One region of the Bradyrhizobium sp. SZCCHNS3002 genome, then DNA from elsewhere that is predicted to be linked to it. Evidence: riboswitches for the same ligand, from Rfam matches in the RefSeq annotation. Region 1 holds a riboswitch; each other region holds the start of a gene.
The links. Region 1 has a riboswitch for S-adenosylmethionine ahead of QW845_RS10940 (O-succinylhomoserine sulfhydrylase). Riboswitches for the same ligand answer to the same signal wherever they lie in the genome.
Positions count from the first base shown of each region.

Region 2: another riboswitch for S-adenosylmethionine. It lies ahead of QW845_RS31255 (GNAT family N-acetyltransferase); the one in region 1 lies ahead of QW845_RS10940 (O-succinylhomoserine sulfhydrylase).
Region 3: another riboswitch for S-adenosylmethionine. It lies ahead of QW845_RS33210 (homoserine O-acetyltransferase); the one in region 1 lies ahead of QW845_RS10940 (O-succinylhomoserine sulfhydrylase).

Region 1 is NZ_JAUHHY010000004.1:269,570-271,830, reverse strand. Features, by position in the region: gene QW845_RS10940 (O-succinylhomoserine sulfhydrylase) at 1-1,081, opposite strand, end outside; SAM riboswitch at 1,160-1,239, opposite strand; gene QW845_RS10935 (2'-deoxycytidine 5'-triphosphate deaminase) at 1,352-2,261, shown strand, end outside.
Region 2 is NZ_JAUHHY010000021.1:110,345-112,605, forward strand. Features, by position in the region: gene QW845_RS31245 (hypothetical protein) at 1-303, shown strand, start outside; gene QW845_RS31250 (DUF3551 domain-containing protein) at 475-723, shown strand; SAM-I-IV-variant riboswitch at 876-985, shown strand; gene QW845_RS31255 (GNAT family N-acetyltransferase) at 1,031-1,501, shown strand; gene QW845_RS31260 (serine hydrolase) at 2,008-2,261, shown strand, end outside.
Region 3 is NZ_JAUHHY010000026.1:63,771-66,031, reverse strand. Features, by position in the region: gene QW845_RS33210 (homoserine O-acetyltransferase) at 1-864, opposite strand, end outside; SAM riboswitch at 947-1,026, opposite strand; gene QW845_RS33205 (chorismate mutase) at 1,222-2,055, shown strand; gene hisC (histidinol-phosphate transaminase) at 2,093-2,261, shown strand, end outside.

The sequences.
Region 1 (2,261 bases):
GCGTGGTCGTTGCGGGATGCGTGACCAGCGTCTTGGCGTCGCCGAGATTGTTGGAGATGCGCGCGAGCCTCAATCCGTTGAGCATACGGAACGCCGCCGCCTTGCCGCCCTTCACCTCGAAGCCGACCAGGGTCGAGCCGGCGCGCATCTGCTTCTTGACCGTCGCCGCCTGCGGATGGTCCTCGCGTCCGGGATAGATCAGCCGCGAGATCTTCGGATGCGCGGCGAGAAAATCGGCGACCTTGCCGGCGGTCTCAGTCTGCGCGCGCACGCGCACCGCGAGCGTCTCCAGGCCCTTGAGCAGGACCCAGGCGTTGAACGGCGAGATCGACGGGCCGGTCTGGCGCATGAAGTTGTGGATGTGCTCGGCGATGAACGCTTCCGACGACAGGATCACGCCGCCGAGGCAGCGGCCCTGGCCGTCGATGTGCTTGGTCGCGGAGTAGACGACGACGTCCGCGCCGAGCGCGAGCGGGCTCTGCCAGATCGGCGTGGCGAACACGTTGTCGACGATCAGCCGCGCGCCATGGGCGTGCGCGATCTCGGCGATCGCGGGAATGTCCATCACGTCGAGCGTCGGATTGGTCGGGCTCTCGAGGAAGAAGCTCTTGGTATTCGGCCTGACCGCCTTCTGCCACTGGTCGAGATCGAGCCCATCGACCAGCGTCGACTCGATACCGTAGCGCGGCAGGAGATCCTCGACCACGTAGCGGCACGAGCCGAACAGCGCTTTGGCCGCGACGACGTGATCGCCGGCCCGCAGGGGGGCCAGGATCGCCGTGGTGACCGCAGCCATGCCGGTTGCGGCCGAGCGGCAGGCCTCGGCGCCCTCGAGCTCGATCATGCGGCGCTCGAACATCGCCGTGGTCGGATTGGAGAAGCGCGAATAGATGAAGCCGGGATCCTCGCCCTTGAAGCGCGCCTCGCACTCCTCGGCCGTGGCGTAGACGAAACCTTGCGTCAGATAGAGCGCTTCGGCGGTCTCGCCGAATTCGGAGCGCAAGGTGCCGGAATGCACCAGCCGGGTTTCGGGACGATACTGGGCGAACGACACCGGCGCCTTCGCGGGGGACTTCGACATGTGACCTCCATCGTGACCACCGCGCTCGGCGCGATGGACACAAAAAAACCGGCCTGGGAAAACTCCTCAAGGCCGGGATCACATTCGTCCCCGGCCTGTTTAGCGACTTATTTAACGTGGCTGCAAGCCGGCCGGCTCAAATCACCACGGGATAAGTGGTGCTCATAGTCGCAACCGGCCTTTCCGTCAAGCCGGCCATCGGATAACCGGTCAAAAGACCCTATATTGGCTCCACAAGCCGCCGTTCCGGCGCCTGCAAAGGATCAGGCCTTGCCGTTTTCGCTTCCCGCCGACGCCCACGGCATCCTCCCCGATCGCATGATCGTGGCGATGGCGGAGGCCGGCTTGATCATTCCCGAATATGATTTCGTCGAGAGCCAGATCCAGCCGGCGAGCTTGGACCTGCGGCTCGGCGACGTCGCCTACAGGGTGCGCGCGAGCTTTCTGCCGGGGCCGGGATCGACCGTCGCCGAGCGCATCGACGAATTGAAGCTGCACGAGTTCGCGCTCGCCGACGGCGCGGTTCTGGAGACCAACTGCGTCTACATCGTGCCGCTGCTGGAGAGCCTGGCGCTGCCGAAGGACATCGTCGCGGCCGCCAATCCGAAGAGCTCGACCGGGCGGCTCGACGTGTTCACCCGCGTGATCGCCGACGGCACGCGACGCTTCGACATGATCGGCGCCGGCTATCACGGTCCGCTCTACGCAGAGATCAGCCCGAAGACGTTTCCGGTCCTGTTGCGCGAAGGCTCGCGCCTGTCCCAAGTTCGCTTCCGCTATCGCGACGCGGTCCTGTCGGAGGACGAATTGATCGCGCTGCACCAGGCCGAGCGGCTGGTGGATCGCGATGATGCGGATCTCGCCGGCGGTGTCGCTCTGTCCGTCGACCTCTCAGGCAGCAATGCGAACGGCTATGTCGGCTACCGCGCCAAGCGCCATACCGGCGTCGTCGACGTCGACCGCCGTGCCGGCTATCCGGTCGAGGAGTTCTGGGAGCCGATCAAGGCACGGCCCGACGGCAGCCTCATCCTCGATCCCGGCGAGTTCTACATCCTGGCCTCGAAGGAAGCCGTGCAGGTGCCGCCGGACTACGCCGCGGAGATGGTGCCGTTCGATCCGCTGGTCGGCGAATTCCGCGTCCACTATGCCGGCTTCTTCGATCCCGGCTTCGGCTATGCCG
Region 2 (2,261 bases), on a different contig from region 1:
GCCTCCAGCGCCATTGAAAACATGGGGAGTCGTTCAGAGGCGCTGTTTTCCATATTTCAAGCGTCAAAGCCCTTCGACACCGGGTTATGGCGCCCTGTATTTTGGGCTTTGGTGGCAGCAGCGGAGCCTGCTCTTTCCTGGCGTCAGCTTAGAAACCTGAGGGACGCCGTCGCAATGGTTGCCTCCGATCACGATGAATTGGTGCATCAGGTATTTGAGAAGCTTTCTGAACCGAAAAATCTTTCGACCGTGAGACGCTACCTCGGCCAACATATCAAGCAGCAGCCGCGCTCCTATTTCTGAGTCATGAGCCGCCGAAGCTAGCTGCGATCGCCTGCTTTTCGTGGAGCAAGAGAGGGTCACCTGACGACGCGGATACCGAAACCCGCCGCGCCTGCGGATGAAGCCCGCCTGGACGTGGCCGCGCCGGCAGACCCTTTCGGATTGGTCAGCCTCATGTCATGATGGCTGATGATGCGCGCGCTTCTCCTCATGACTTCAATCATCGTGCTTGCAACCGCTCCAGCCGCGGCTCAGCGGTTCGATGGCAATGATCCGGTGTGCCTCCAGACATGGGACTGGGGCGGGTCCAGCACGATCGCGTGCCAGTACAGGTCGTGGGAGGCGTGCAGAGCGGGGGCCGCGGGCCTTTCGGCCATGTGCTTGCCGAACCCCTATGCACAGCGCCCGCCTGAGCCGAGCCGCCGTCGGCCTCCCCGGTAGGCGCTGATTGTGGTCTGACAAGACCCCGATCTTCGACGGAGCGGCCATCGTCGGAGCCGACCAAAAGGTTCGAGATGAGCCAGGAGCGGCCACGCGTTGTTCCTCAAACTGGGGGCGTACTTGCCAAGCTCGATAGTGCCCGCTATCGTCAACTCCAACATCAAGAGTTGGGCCGACGCCCAGCGCCAACCTGCTCCCCGAGCAAGGTGGCTTTCTTCCTTCGGAAGAAGATGTGGCCGGTCCGGCAACTAAACGGGACAAGCCACCACGGCGTCATGCGCTCATCTCTTCGAAGAAGGGGACGAGAATGACTGTCGATCGAATCGAAATTGAGCTGGCCGATGCAAGGTCCCCGGACCTGATTAATCTCGTAACCGCGCTGGACGATTTCTTAAACAAGGTCTGCGGGGTGGAGAGGAATCACGGCTCTCCAATTGATCGGCTAGCGCACGACGACACGCAAATGTTTATCGCGCGGATTGCCGGACAAGCCGTTGGCTGTGCAGGGCTGCAGGTGTTCGCGGATGGTACCGGGGAGGTGAAGCGCATGTATGTCGTCACCGAGGCTCGGACAACTGGAATAGGCAGCAGGCTCCTGACGCGCGTTGTGGAAGCGGCCTTGACCGCCAAGCTGTCGGTTCTGCGGCTGGAAACCACGGAATTTCTTCCCGATGCCCAGAGGCTCTATCGGGCGAAGGGGTTCGTTCCGTGCCCAGCGTATGGCCCTTACGTTTCCAACCCGATCAATTTGTACTTCGAGAGATGGCTGACGAAATGATGGTCGAGGGCGATGTGACGACAAGGAATAGATGATCAAGTCTGCTTTTCGATCGTGTTGCACAATCGAGATCGCCTCTCAGACCAGCCTTACATGGGGTGGTTACTCCGCCATCGCTAGCATCCTACATGGTTGAGGTCGAGCATTCAGATGGCACGGAGATGCTTGTGTTATTTTTCTTGCATCGAGGAGGCACGGTTTGCTTTCGGAAAGCTCCCAAGGACAGAAGAGTTGATAGCGCGTGACGATCCTTACCTGTTGAAGAGGTTGGCGTCCTCATCGCCGCGTTGAATAAGGATGAGTAGCGATTTCTCACCAGCCGGTCACACAGTTTGGTCGTAAGGGAGTTCCGTTCGTTCCATGTCCGTTGTGGGCCAACAAGAGACGTCGCCATGAGGATGGTTGGCGGGTATCCAAAGAAAACACTTCAACAGGCGTTCTGCTTAATTCCGTTAATGATTAGTGTGTAGCAATCTGGTCAAGCTCGCAACGGGTGGGATCATCCTATGCATATTCGCCAGATTGTTTTCGCTGTCGTGCTGCTGCTCGGCGCTTTGGTTCGGTTCGAGCATGCCCAAGCTGAAGATGGCTTCCCAGCAGCGGAGTGGGAGCGCGTCACGCCTGCAGAATTGGGTTGGTCAGAAACCGGATTGACCCAAGCGCGATCCTTTTCGGATCAGATTCATTCGAGCGCGGTTGTGATCGTTCAGCACGGCAAGGTCGTGGCCGAGTGGGGCAGTACGACGAAGCCGATGGAAGT
Region 3 (2,261 bases), on a different contig from region 1:
GGCGTCGAAGGAGAACGTCGGCAGCTCGCGGTCCTGCATGCGGCGGCCGAACTTGCGATGCAAGGCGGCGTCGGAGAGGTAGGTGATGTGCGCAGCCATGCGCGCCACAGCCAGGCCGCGATGCGGATGCGTGCCCTTGTCGGCGTAACGGCCGTGATCCCAGTCGGGATCGGCCATCACGGCCTGGCGGCCAAGCTCGTGGAAGGCGATGTTCTGCGCCGAGTGGCGCGTCGCGCAGGCGATCGCGAGATTGGCGAACACGCGCTGCGGATAGGCCACCGTCCATTGCAGCGCCTGCATGCCGCCCATCGAGCCGCCCACCACGGCGAACAGCGTGTCGATGCCGAGATGGTCGATCAGCATCGCCTGCGCCCGCACCATGTCGGGGATGGTGATGATCGGGAAATCGAGCCCCCACACCTTGCCGGTGGCGGGGTTCAGCGAGGCCGGCCCGGTCGAGCCCATGCAGCCGCCGATCACGTTGGAGCAGATGATGAAATAGCGGCCGGGATCGAGCGGGCGGCCGGGGCCGACCAGCGTCTCCCACCAGCCGGGCTTGCCGGTGACGGGATGGCGGTTGGCGACGTGCTGGTCGCCGGTCAGCGCGTGGCAGACCAGCACCGCGTTCGACCGGTCGGCATTGAGCTCGCCGTAGGTCTGGTAGGCGATCTGGAACGGCGACAGGTCGACGCCGCAATCGAGCCTGAGCGGCTTGTCGGCGCCGAACTGCGCCACCGGCGAGCTCGGATGATCGACCTCGTGCGAGCGCTCGTCGGGCGCGACCGTGCGCAACGCGGATGTAGGCGTCGCGGATTTGGACGTCGCAGATTTGGACTTCGGCGTCAGACCTGTCATGTCTCTCACCCCAGCCTTCCGGCCAGGGCTCCCGAACCACGTGACACATCAGGCCATGAAAAACCCGGCCTGAACTGGGGTTCGGCCGGGATCGATAACGTCCCCGGCCTGTTTAGCGAGTTTTTTAACGTGGCTGCAAGCCGGCCGGCTCAAATGACCACGGAACGGGCAGAAACTAGTCCCGCGGGCGCTATTCGTCAAGGCAAGCTGGGGTTGACCGTTGGTCGGGCGCTCCGCCGCAGGTCAGCCAAGCCTGGATGGCGCAAGGTAAACTTGCTGTTGCGCAGGTCCGCGGCATCGGAGAGAACGGCATCCGTTCCTTTGGCCGCAGGTTTTCCCGTGGCCTCGCGAAGAGTGACACGGACCATGTCGAACCCGCCGCCCGCCCCGCCCTCGCTCGCCGATCTGCGCAAGGAGATCGATGCCATCGATGAGCAGGTCCATCAGTTGCTGATGAACAGGGCCGACATCATCGACCGGCTGATCAAGGTCAAGAAGACCCAGGAGGTCGGCTCGGCGTTCAGGCCCGCGCGCGAGGCCGACATGATGCGCCGCCTGGTGCAGCGCCATCGCGGCATCCTGCCGCTCGACACCGTCGAGGGGATCTGGCGCGTGATCGTCTCGACCTTCACCTATGTGCAGGCGCCGTTCTCGGTTCATGCCGACGTGTCGGTCGGCGAATCCGCGATGCGCGATTCCGCCAGGTTCCATTTCGGATTCGTGGTGCCCTACGTGCCGCATTTCAGCGCGCAAGCCGCGGTCGAGGCTGTGGCGCGCTCGAAGGGCGATCTCGCGCTGGTGTCGACGACCTCCGGCCATACGCCGTGGTGGATCACGCTCGAGCCCGTGGGCGCACCGAAGATCATCGCGCGGATGCCGTTCATCGAGCGCGCCGACCATCCCGCCGCGCTGCCGGTGTTCGCGGTGTCGCGCGTCGCCGACGATGCGCTGGTGCTCGAGGTCGAGACCTGGAGCATCCGCGTCTCCGGCTGGAATGCGCAGGTGTCGCGGGCGCTGTCGCCGCTCGCCGACGTCATCGCGGTGCCCGATACCGCCTTCGACGGCGCCGCACTGCTGGTATCGATCGAGTCGCCGTCGAACCTCGACAAGATCAGGGCTGCCCTGATCGCGGCGGGCGCCTCGGTACGCTCCGCCGCCCTCGTCGGCGGCCATGCGAAACGCTATACGGTTCCGAGCTGAGACGCCCTGCGCCAGTGATGATTTTCCGGAGTTGACGATGAACCGCCCCGTGCCGAACCCCGGCATCCTCGATATCGCGCCCTATACGCCGGGCAAGAGTCCCCAGCCGGAGCCGGGCCGCAAGGTTTTCAAACTGTCGGCCAATGAGACTCCGTTCGGCCCCTCGCCGAGGGCGATCGAGGCATTCAAGAGTGCGGCCACTCACC